2 regions of the Streptomyces sp. NPDC107498 genome follow, and region 1 is predicted to be linked to the other one. Evidence: riboswitches for the same ligand, from Rfam matches in the RefSeq annotation. Region 1 holds a riboswitch; the other holds the start of a gene.
The links. Region 1 has a riboswitch for cobalamin ahead of ACZ66Z_RS27485 (cobalamin biosynthesis protein). Riboswitches for the same ligand answer to the same signal wherever they lie in the genome.

Region 1 (5,419 bases):
CGGCCGGGAAGGGGGCGGGGCGGCGGGCACGACCCCCGGCAGGCCCGGGATCGCCCGTGGTTCCGGATGACCGCATCGTGGACACCGGGCGCTCCGGGGCGAGAAGCGGAATCCCTTGACACCGGATAGGGACACCACGTCGCCCGTCCCAGTTCATCTTCCGTTCACCCAGGTTGCTTACGTTCGACGCGCCACTGACGTCAAACGATTGCCTGGGTAAATGGAACACATCACGCTGCTGCTCGCCATTGTGGTCGTGACAGCTCTCGTGTTCGATTTCACGAACGGTTTCCACGACACCGCCAACGCGATGGCCACGACCATCTCGACCGGTGCGCTCAAGCCCAAGACGGCGGTGGCCATGTCCGCCGTGCTGAACCTCGCCGGCGCGTTCCTGTCCGTGGAGGTCGCCAAGACGATCTCCAAGGGGCTGGTCAACGAGGAGGGCATCCAGCCCGAAGTGATCCTCGCCGCGCTCGTCGGCGCGATCCTCTGGAATCTGGTGACCTGGCTGGTCGGACTGCCCTCCAGCTCCTCCCACGCCCTGATGGGCGGCCTCATCGGCGCGACCGTCGCCTCGATCGGCGTCAGCGGCGTCAACGGCGAGGTCGTCGTCAGCAAGGTCCTCCTCCCGGCCGTCGCCGCGCCGATCGTCGCGGGCATCGCCTCGATGCTGGCCACGAAGCTGACGTACCGGATCGGCGCCAGGACGGACGAGAAGGACACGGCCAAGGGCTACCGGGTCGGCCAGATCGCCTCCGCCGGTCTCGTCTCCCTCGCCCACGGCACCAACGACGCCCAGAAGACGATGGGCATCATCACCCTCGCCCTGGTCGCCGGCGGCACCCTCGCCCCCGGCTCCAACCCGCCCGTCTGGGTCATCGTCTCCGCCGGCCTGGCGATCGCGCTCGGCACCTACCTCGGCGGCTGGCGCATCATCCGCACGATGGGCAAGGGCCTCACGGACCTCCAGCCGCAGCAGGGCTTCGCCGCCCAGACCAGCGCGGCCACGACCATCCTGGCCTCCTCCCACCTCGGCTTCTCGCTCTCCACCACCCACGTCGTCTCGGGTGGCGTCATGGGCGCGGGCCTCGGCCGCAAGGGCGGCGTCGTCCGCTGGTCGACCGCCACCCGCATGTTCGTCGCCTGGGGCCTGACCCTGCCGGCCGCCGGCCTGGTCGGCGCGGGCGCCGAGTACGTCGCCCGCCAGGGCGACTGGGGCGTCTACGTCGTCGCGGCCTTCCTGATCGCCTCCTGCGCCGGCATCTGGCTCGTCTCCCGCCGCCAGGTGGTCGACCACACCAACGTCAACGACGTCGAGGCCGACGACGAGGCCGCCGGCGTCGTGACCACCGCGATCGCGGCCGTCACCCCGCCGCCGGCCGGTTCCGTCGCCGCCGTCGCGGACGAGGACCTGAAGACCACCATCCCCGCGCCGGTCCCCACGGACCCGGCCGCTCCCCCGGCCCCCGCCGCGGTCTAAGGAACTGGAACCAAGCATGAAGATCGACTGGGCAGCCCTCGGCTCCGTCTTCGGAGTCAGCCTCGTGGCGACCGTCGCCCTCGTGGGCCTCTTCACCCTCGGTGTCGTCGGCCTCTCCAAGCAGGAGCGGGCCGCCGCCCAGGGAGGCTCCGCAGCCCTGGCCCGCACCGGCGCCTACGCCGCCTTCGCCCTGTGCCTGGCGGCCGTGGCGTACGGCATCTACCTGATCGTCGCCTGACGGTCCCGCTCCCCGACCGGGCGGTCCGCATCCTCGGATGCGGACCGCCCGGTCGTCGTGTCTGTGGTGCTTCGCACAGTGACGCGGTGCAGGTCAAGGGTGAGTTGACGGCTGTTCTCGGCCCGTGGTGGACTGCCGGGGCCATGACGGCGGCAGTAGAGGAAGTCCGGTGCGAATCCGGCGCGGTCCCGCCACTGTGACCGGATCCCACGGGTCCGGGAGTCAGGAACTCTCGCCGCCGGTCACGTCGATCCAGGGCGCGGACCCTGAGTGAGGACAGAGCGCCATGCCCGGCCGCGGCCGCAGCGTCTCCCCGACCACCGGTGTCTTCGCGTACGGCGCGGCCCTGGGCCTCGCCGTCGACCTGCTCGTCGGCGACCCCCGCCGCGGACACCCCGTCGCCGCCTTCGGCCGGGCGGCGGCCCGCGTCGAGCGGGCCCTGTGGCGCGACCACCGCGGCTGGGGCGCCCTGCACACCGCCGTCTGCGCCGGTGCCACCGTCGCGGCCGGTGCCCTCGCCGCCCGTACGGCACGGGGCAGCCGCGCCGGATCCGTGGCGCTCACCGCGGCGGCCGTGTGGGCCGTCGTCGGCGGCACGACCCTGGGGCGCGAGGCCCGCGCGATCGGCGGCGCCCTCGCCGCCGGCGACCTGGAGGCGGCCCGGGAGCGGCTGCCGCACCTGTGCGGACGCGACCCGCAGTCCCTCGACGGTCCCGCGATGGCCCGCGCGGTCGTCGAGTCCGTCGCCGAGAACACCTCCGACGCCGTGGTCGGCGCCCTCTTCTGGGGCGCCGTCGCGGGCGTGCCGGGACTCGTCGGCTTCCGGGCCGTCAACACCCTCGACGCGATGGTCGGCCACAAGTCGCCCCGGTACCGGAGGTACGGCTGGGCCTCGGCCCGCCTCGACGACCTGGCCGGCTGGCCCGGGGCCCGGCTGACCGCCGCGCTCGCGACCGTCGCCGGCGGGAACCCGCGCGGCGCCCTGCGGGCCTGGCGGGCGGACGCCGCGAAGCACCCGAGCCCGAACGCGGGCCCCGTCGAGGCCTCCTTCGCGGGCGCCCTCGGCGTACGGCTCGGAGGGACCCTCTCGTACGCCGGGCGGGTCGAGGACCGGCCCGTCCTCAACGGGGAGGGCCGGCCCGTCGAGGTCGCCGACGTCGACCGCGCGGTCCGGCTGTCCCGCCGGATCACCGGACTGACCCTGGCCGCCTGCGTGGGCGGCCGCACGATCGCGAGCGCGCTGAAGCGGAGGAACGCATGAGGGGTGGGGGGCTGCTCGTCGCCGGGACCACGTCCGACGCGGGCAAGAGCGTCGTCACGGCCGGCATCTGCCGCTGGCTGGTCCGGCAGGGCGTCAAGGTCGCGCCGTTCAAGGGACAGAACATGTCCCTGAACTCCTTCGTCACCCGGGAGGGAGCCGAGATCGGCCGGGCGCAGGCCATGCAGGCGCAGGCCGCGCGGGTGGAGCCGACCGCGCTGATGAACCCGGTGCTGCTCAAGCCCGGCAGCGACCGCTCCAGCCAGGTCGTCCTCATGGGCAGGCCGGTCGGCGAACTGAGCGCCCGCGGCTACCACGGTGGCCGGCAGAAGGAGCTCTTCGAGCCGGTCCTGGCGTGCCTGGAGGAGCTGCGGGGCACGTATGACGCCGTGATCTGCGAGGGGGCGGGCAGTCCGGCCGAGATCAACCTGCGGCGCACGGACATCGTGAACATGGGCATCGCGCGGGCCGCGAAGCTGCCCGTGGTCGTCGTCGGGGACATCGACCGGGGCGGGGTCTTCGCCCAGTTCTTCGGGACGACGGCGCTGCTGGGTCCCGAGGACCAGTCGCTCGTCGCCGGGTACCTGGTCAACAAGTTCCGGGGCGACGTGACCCTCCTGGAGCCGGGCCTCGACATGCTGCACGGGCTCACCGGCCGCCGGACCTTCGGCGTCCTGCCGTACGCGCACGGGCTCGGCATCGACGAGGAGGACGGCCTGCGGGTCTCGCTGCGGGGCACCGTCCGCGAGTCGGTCGTCGCGCCGCCGGTCGGCGAGGACGTGCTGCGGGTCGCCGTGTGCGCCGTGCCGCTGATGTCCAACTTCACGGACGTCGACGCGCTGGCCGCCGAGCCCGGCGTCGTCGTCCGGTTCGTGGACCGGCCCGAGGAGCTCGTCGACGCGGACCTCGTCGTCGTCCCGGGCACCCGGGGCACGGTCAAGGCGCTGGCGTGGCTGCGCGAGCGGGGGCTCGCCGACGCCCTCGTCCGGCGCGCGGCCGAGGGCCGGCCGGTGCTGGGCGTCTGCGGCGGCTTCCAGGCCCTCGGCGAGCGCATCGAGGACGAGGTCGAGTCGAGGGCCGGCGTGGTCGACGGGCTCGGGCTGCTGCCCGTACGGGTCCGGTTCCAGGCCGAGAAGACCCTCGCCCGGCCGGTCGGCGAGGCGCTCGGCGAGCGGGTCGAGGGGTACGAGATCCACCACGGCGTCGCGGACGTACGGGGTGGGGAACCCTTCCTGGACGGCTGCCGGGTCGGCTCCGTATGGGGCACCCACTGGCACGGCTCGCTGGAGAGCGACGGCTTCCGGCGGGCGTTCCTGCGGGAGGTCGCGACGGCGGCCGGGCGGCGGTTCGTGCCGGCGCCCGACACGTCGTTCGGCGCCCTGCGGGAGGAGCAGCTCGACCGGCTCGGCGACCTGATCGAGGAGCACGCGGACACGGACGCGCTGCTGCGGCTGATCGAGGAGGGCGCCCCCGCGGGGCTGCCGTTCGTGCCTCCGGGGGCGCCGTGAGCGCCCGCCCGGTCCAGGCATCCGTACCCACCGAAGGAGCGAACCCCCGATGAACACCCGCTACCCGTTCACCGCCGTCGTCGGCATGGACGACCTGCGGCTCGCGCTGCTGCTGACGGCCGTCAGCCCGGCCGTGGGCGGCGTACTGGTGCGGGGTGAGAAGGGCACGGCGAAGAGCACCGCCGTGCGCGCGCTCGCCGAGCTGCTGCCCGAGGTGCCGATCATCGTCGGCTGCCGCTTCAGCTGCGACCCCGACTCGCCCGACCTCGGCTGCCCCGACGGACCGCACGGCAACGCGCCCGGCACCTCCCGTCCCGCCCGGATGGTGGAGCTGCCCGTCGGCGCCTCCGAGGACCGGCTCGTCGGCGCGCTCGACATCGAGAAGGCGCTCGCCGAGGGCGTGAAGGCCTTCGAACCGGGGCTGCTCGCCGCCGCGCACCGGGGGATCCTCTACGTCGACGAGGTCAACCTGCTCCACGACCACTTGATCGACGTGCTGCTCGACGCCGCCGCGATGGGCCAGTCCCACGTCGAGCGCGAGGGCGTCTCCGTGCGGCACGCCGCCCGCTTCCTGCTCGTCGGGACCATGAACCCCGAGGAGGGCGAGCTGCGGCCGCAGTTGCTCGACCGGTTCGGGCTGACCGTCGAGGTGGCCGCGTCGCGGGACCCCGAGCAGCGGGTCGAGGTCGTCCGGCGGCGGCTCGCCTTCGAGGACGACCCGGCCGCCTTCGCCGCCCGCTGGGCCGACGAGGAGCGCGCCCTGCGCGAACGGATCGTCACCGCCCGGGAGTTGCTGCCGCAGGTGGAGCTCGGGGACGCGGTGCTGCTCCAGATCGCCGCGACCTGCGCCGCCTTCGAGGTGGACGGCATGCGCGCGGACATCGTGATGGCCCGCACCGCGACCGCGCTCGCCGCCTGGGCCGGACGGACCG
Region 2 (5,419 bases), on a different contig from region 1:
AGAACACGTCCCCCTGACCCTCGGCTGATTTATCGTCAGGAAAGTCGGCGTCGACGCGGCGCCAGTACCGCTCAGGACCGTCCCTCCAGACCGTGAACCGCCACGATCCATCACTCGCCCTACCCGCCCTGACCTGCAAAGACCCTATCCAGCAGCGTGCCTGCCAGTCTCACCAGGAGGTATCCGTGAGGATGCTGATCAACGTTCCCGAGACCGTCGTCGCCGACGCTCTGCGGGGGATGGCCGCGGCGCATCCCGAGCTGACCGTGGACGTGGAGCGGCGCGTGGTGGTGCGGCGGGACGCGCCCGTGGCGGGGCAGGTGGCGCTGGTGTCCGGCGGGGGGTCCGGGCACGAGCCGCTGCACGGGGGTTTCGTGGGTCCCGGCATGCTGGCGGCCGCGTGTCCCGGCGAGGTGTTCACCTCGCCCGTGCCCGATCAGATGGTGCGGGCCGCCGCCGCGGTCGACAGCGGCGCCGGGGTGCTGTTCGTCGTCAAGAACTACACCGGTGACGTGCTGAACTTCGAGATGGCCGCGGAGCTCGCCGAGGACGAGGGGATCCAGGTCGCCAAGGTCCTCGTCGACGACGACGTGGCGGTGACGGACAGTCTGTACACGGCGGGCCGGCGCGGCACCGGCGGCACGCTGTTCGTGGAGAAGATCGCGGGCGCCGCCGCCGAGGAGGGCGCCCCGCTGGAGCGGGTGGAGGCGATCGCCCGCCGGGTGAACGAGCGGTGCCGGTCCTTCGGGGTGGCCCTGAGCGCCTGCACGACCCCCGCCAAGGGCAGCCCGACCTTCGACCTCCCGGAGGGGGAGCTGGAGTTGGGGATCGGCATCCACGGCGAGCCCGGCCGGGAGCGGCGGCCCATGATGACCTCGCGGGAGATCGCGGACTTCGCCGTCGACGCCGTCGTGGAGGACCTGAGTCCGTCCGGGCCGGTCATCGTCCTGGTGAACGGGATGGGCGGGACGCCGCTCCTGGAGCTGTACGGGTTCAACGCCGAGGTCCAGCGGGTGCTCGCCGAGCGGAAGGTGCCGGTGGCCCGGACCCTGGTCGGGAACTACGTGACCTCGCTCGACATGGCGGGGTGCTCGGTGACCCTGTGCGAGGTCGACGAGGAGCTGCTGCGCCTGTGGGACGCGCCGGTGCGGACGCCCGCGCTGCGCTGGGGCCGGTGAGACGCGGGACGGGAAGGGGGAACGGGATGACGGAGACCTTCGGCGCCGGGTTCCTGGTGCGCTGGCTGGCCGCGGTGGCCGGGGACGTCGACCGGGAGGCGGACCGGCTCACCGAGCTGGACTCGGCCATCGGCGACGCCGATCACGGCGCCAATCTCAGGCGGGGGTTCGCCGCCGTGACGGAGACGCTGGCGAAGGAGCCGCCCGCGAGCCCGGGTGCGGTGCTCACCGCCGCCGGACGGCAGCTCATCTCCACCGTCGGCGGCGCTTCGGGACCGCTGTACGGGACGCTGCTGCGGCGTGCCGGGAAGTCCCTGGGCGAGGACGGAGAGGTCACCCGGGAGCGGTTGGCGGAGGCGCTCGGCGCCGGTGTGGCCGCCGTGTCGCAGCTGGGCGGTGCCCAGGTGGGCGACAAGACGATGCTGGACGCGCTCGTCCCGGGCGTGGAAGGGCTGCGGAACTCGTACGAGGCGGCCCGCGCCGCCGCCGAGGAGGGCGCCCTCTCGACCGTGCCCCTCCGGGCGCGCAAGGGCAGGGCCAGTTACCTCGGGGAGCGGTCGGTCGGGCACCAGGATCCGGGGGCGACGTCGTCGGCGCTGCTCTTCGCCGCCCTCGCTGCCACCGCGCGGGCGGAGGGGGCACGATGAGCCCGGAGGGCCCGGCGCCCGTCGGCATCGTGCTCGTCTCGCACAGCGCGGCGGTCGCGACGGCCGTCGCCGAGCTGGCCCGTGGCCTCGCGGGCGGCGGCGACCTCGCGCCGGTCCTGCCCGCGGGCGGGACCCCGGACGGTGGCCTCGGGACGAGTTCCGAGCTGATCCGCACGGCGGCCGAGGCCGTCGACCGGGGCGCCGGGGTCGCGCTCCTCGTCGACCTGGGCAGCGCGGTCCTCACCGTGAAGGCGCTGCTCGCCGAGGGCGACGAACTGCCCGGGGGCTCCCGTCTGGTGGACGCGCCGTTCGTCGAGGGCGCGGTCGCCGCGCTGGTGACGGCGAGCGCCGGCGGGGATCTCGACGCGGTGGCGGCGGCGGCCTCGGAGGCGTACGCCTACCGCAAGCAGTGAGCGCGGGGCCGAGTGCGCCGGGTGACCGGGAGGACGCGCCGCGTGGTGGCCGTGTTGTGATCCAGCAGGTCAACACACTAATGTCGCAGGGCCTTGGTGTACGGGAAACCGGTGCGGTACCGGTGCGGCCCTCGCCACTGTGATCGGGAGGTCCGGCTCCACCCCCGGGGGAACACCTCGGGGAAGCCACTGGACCGTCGTGGGAGACCGCGACGGTGTGGGAAGGCGGAGTCGGGCCGTATGACCGTCAGCCAGGAGACCGGCCAGGGTGCGCTGTCCATCCACGAGGTGCTGGAGAGGGTCTCCCGATCATGCATATAGCCGAGGGGTATCTGCCCCCTGTGCACGCCGCCGCCTGGGGCGTCGCGGCCGCTCCGTTCGTCGTCCACGGAGTGCGCGCGCTGACCCGCGAGGTGCGCTCGAACCCCGAATCCACCCTGCTGCTCGGCGCCTCCGGCGCCTTCACCTTCGTCCTGTCGGCACTCAAGTTGCCTTCGGTCACCGGCAGTTGTTCGCACCCGACCGGTACGGGCCTGGGCGCGATCCTGTTCCGGCCGCCGATCGTGGCGGTCCTCGGAACGATCACCCTGCTCTTCCAGGCCCTGCTGCTCGCGCACGGCGGGCTGACGACGCTCGGCGCGAACGCCTTCTCCATGGCGATCGTCGGGCCGTGGGCGGGGTACGGGACGTACCAGCTGCTCCGGCGGTTCGGCACGCCCCTGATGGTGGCCGTCTTCTTCGGCGCGTTCGTCGCCGACCTGTCCACGTACTGCGTCACCAGCGTGCAGCTGGCCCTGGCGTTCCCCGACCCCGGCAGCGGTGTGCCCGGCGCGCTGGCCAAGTTCGGCGGGATCTTCGCCGTGACCCAGATTCCGCTGGCGGTGAGCGAGGGCCTGCTCACGGTGCTCGTGATGCGGCTGCTCACGCAGTCCAGCAAGGGCGAGCTGACCCGGCTCGGCGTCCTCGGCCCGGCACGGACCGAACGGCGCGAGGAGGCGGTCGCGCGATGAGCCGGAACGCGAGGATCAACACCCTGCTGCTGCTCGTCGTCGCCGCGCTCGCGGTCCTGCCGCTCGCGCTGGGCCTCGGCGACCACAAGGAGCAGCCGTTCGCCGGGGCGGACGGGGAGGCGGAGACCGCGATCACCGAGCTCCAGCCGGACTACGAGCCGTGGTTCAGCCCGCTGTACGAGCCGCCGTCCGGCGAGATCGAGTCGGCGCTCTTCGCCCTCCAGGCGGCGATCGGCGCCGGTGTCCTGGCGTACTACTTCGGCCTGCGGCGCGGTCGCCGCCAGGGCGCGGCCCGCGCCGCGTCCGAGGCCGAGGCCGCCGGCCCGGTCGAGGCCGCCGACCGGGCCGGGAGCACCGTCGGGACCGGGAGCGCCGTCGGAGCCGGGAGCCTGGCCCGCGCCGACGCCCGGGCGGGCGGGGCCGACGGCCCCGCCGGCAGCGGCGGGACGACCCCGGGCGCCACGAGCGCCGGGACGCCGTCCGGCACCACGAGCGCCGCCGCGGGCTCCGGTACCGCGGACCCGGAGACGGTCGCGGGTACCGCGAGCCCGGGAGCGGGCGTCGGAACCGCAGACCACGGAACCGCGGGTGCGGGAGCAAGGACCGGAACCGCGGGCTCCGGTACCCCGGGGCCGGAAGCAGGCCGCGGAACCCCGGGCCCCGGGGCGGCCCCCGCCGCCCGTGCTTCGGGTGCGGGTCCGTCGGGTGCCGAGGACGCGGGCGCGTAGCGCCGATGCTGCCGATCGACGCGGCGGCGCACAGCAGTCGCTGGCGCCGCCGCCATCCCGTGGAGAAGGCCGTCCTCGGCTTCGGTCTGACGCTGTGCGCGGTGTGTCTGCCGCCGTGGCCGGGCGCCCCGCTCGTGGCGGCGGCCACGCTCGCGGTGCTGCTCGGTCCGGCCGGCGTGCCGGGCCGTCAGCTGTGGCGGGCGTTCCGCATCCCGCTCGGCTTCTGTGTGACGGGGGCGGTTCCGCTGCTCTTCGAGGTGGGCGGCGCGCGCGGGCTCGTGGCGCTCGCGCCCGACGGTCCCGCGCACGCGGGCGAGCTGCTGCTGCGGACCGCCTCGGCCTCGCTGGGGGTGCTGCTCTTCGCCTTCACCACGCCGGTGTCCGACGTGCTGCCCCGGCTCGTCCGGGCGGGCGTCCCGGCGCCCGTGGTGGACGTGGCGCTCGTGATGTACCGGATCATCTTCCTGCTGCTCGACTCGCTGACGAAGATCCGGCAGGCCCAGGCGGCCCGGCTCGGGCACACCACCCGGGCCGCGACCTGGCGTTCGCTCGCCGGGCTCGGCGCGACGACGTTCGTGCGGGCCTTCGACCGGGCGCAGCGCCTGCAGTCCGGGCTCGCCGGGCGCGGTTACGACGGGACGCTGCGGGCCCTGGTGCCGGCCTGCGCGGTCTCCCGGCGGTTCCTCGCGGCGACGGGCGTGCTCCTCACGGGGCTCGTCGCCCTCACCCTCGTACTGGAAAGGTCCCTTCCGTGACGTCTCCGAGGCCGACGAACCCCGTCGTGGAGCTGGTGAAGGCGGGTTTCGCCTACGAGGACGGGCCAGCGGTCCTTTCGGGGGTGGACTTCGCGGTGGCGGAGGGGCGCGCGATCGCGCTCCTCGGCCGCAACGGCAGCGGCAAGACGACGCTGCTGCGGCTCCTCAGCGGGGGGCTGCGGTGCGGGAGCGGGGCGCTGCTCCTGGACGGGGCCGAGGTGGCGTACGACCGGAAGGGGCTGACCCGGCTGCGGACCACCGTGCAGCTGGTCGTGCAGGATCCGGACGACCAGCTGTTCGCGGCCTCGGTCGGCCAGGACGTGTCGTTCGGTCCGACGAACCTGGGGCTGCCGGAGGAGGAGGTGCGGCTCCGGGTGCGGGAGGCCCTGGAGGCACTGGACATCGTGGCCCTGGAGGACCGGCCGACGCATCTGCTGTCGTACGGGCAGCGGAAGCGGGCCGCGATCGCGGGCGCCGTGGCGATGCGGCCCCGGGTGCTGATCATGGACGAGCCGACGGCCGGGCTCGACCCGCACGGGCAGGAGCGGCTGCTCGACGCCCTCGCGCGGCTGCGGGAGGCGGGGACGACGGTGGTGATGGCGACGCACGACGTGGATCTGGCCCTGCGCTGGGCCGACGAGGCGGCGGTGCTCTCCCCCGCCGGTCTGCGCACCGGTCCGGTCGCCGC

Region 2: it holds a riboswitch for cobalamin, as region 1 does, so the genes downstream of both, ACZ66Z_RS19780 (energy-coupling factor ABC transporter permease) here and ACZ66Z_RS27485 (cobalamin biosynthesis protein) in region 1, are expected to answer to the same signal.

The regions. Positions count from the first base shown of each region.
Region 1 is NZ_JBVJPE010000018.1:58,355-63,773, forward strand. Features, by position in the region: gene ACZ66Z_RS27475 (inorganic phosphate transporter) at 221-1,483, shown strand; gene ACZ66Z_RS27480 (hypothetical protein) at 1,500-1,721, shown strand; cobalamin riboswitch at 1,833-1,972, shown strand; gene ACZ66Z_RS27485 (cobalamin biosynthesis protein) at 2,008-2,982, shown strand; gene ACZ66Z_RS27490 (cobyric acid synthase) at 2,979-4,487, shown strand; gene ACZ66Z_RS27495 (putative cobaltochelatase) at 4,537-5,419, shown strand, end outside.
Region 2 is NZ_JBVJPE010000010.1:205,462-210,880, forward strand. Features, by position in the region: gene dhaK (dihydroxyacetone kinase subunit DhaK) at 186-1,178, shown strand; gene dhaL (dihydroxyacetone kinase subunit DhaL) at 1,205-1,825, shown strand; gene ACZ66Z_RS19775 (PTS-dependent dihydroxyacetone kinase phosphotransferase subunit DhaM) at 1,822-2,238, shown strand; cobalamin riboswitch at 2,316-2,520, shown strand; gene ACZ66Z_RS19780 (energy-coupling factor ABC transporter permease) at 2,550-3,248, shown strand; gene ACZ66Z_RS19785 (energy-coupling factor ABC transporter substrate-binding protein) at 3,245-3,976, shown strand; gene cbiQ (cobalt ECF transporter T component CbiQ) at 3,982-4,731, shown strand; gene ACZ66Z_RS19795 (ATP-binding cassette domain-containing protein) at 4,728-5,419, shown strand, end outside.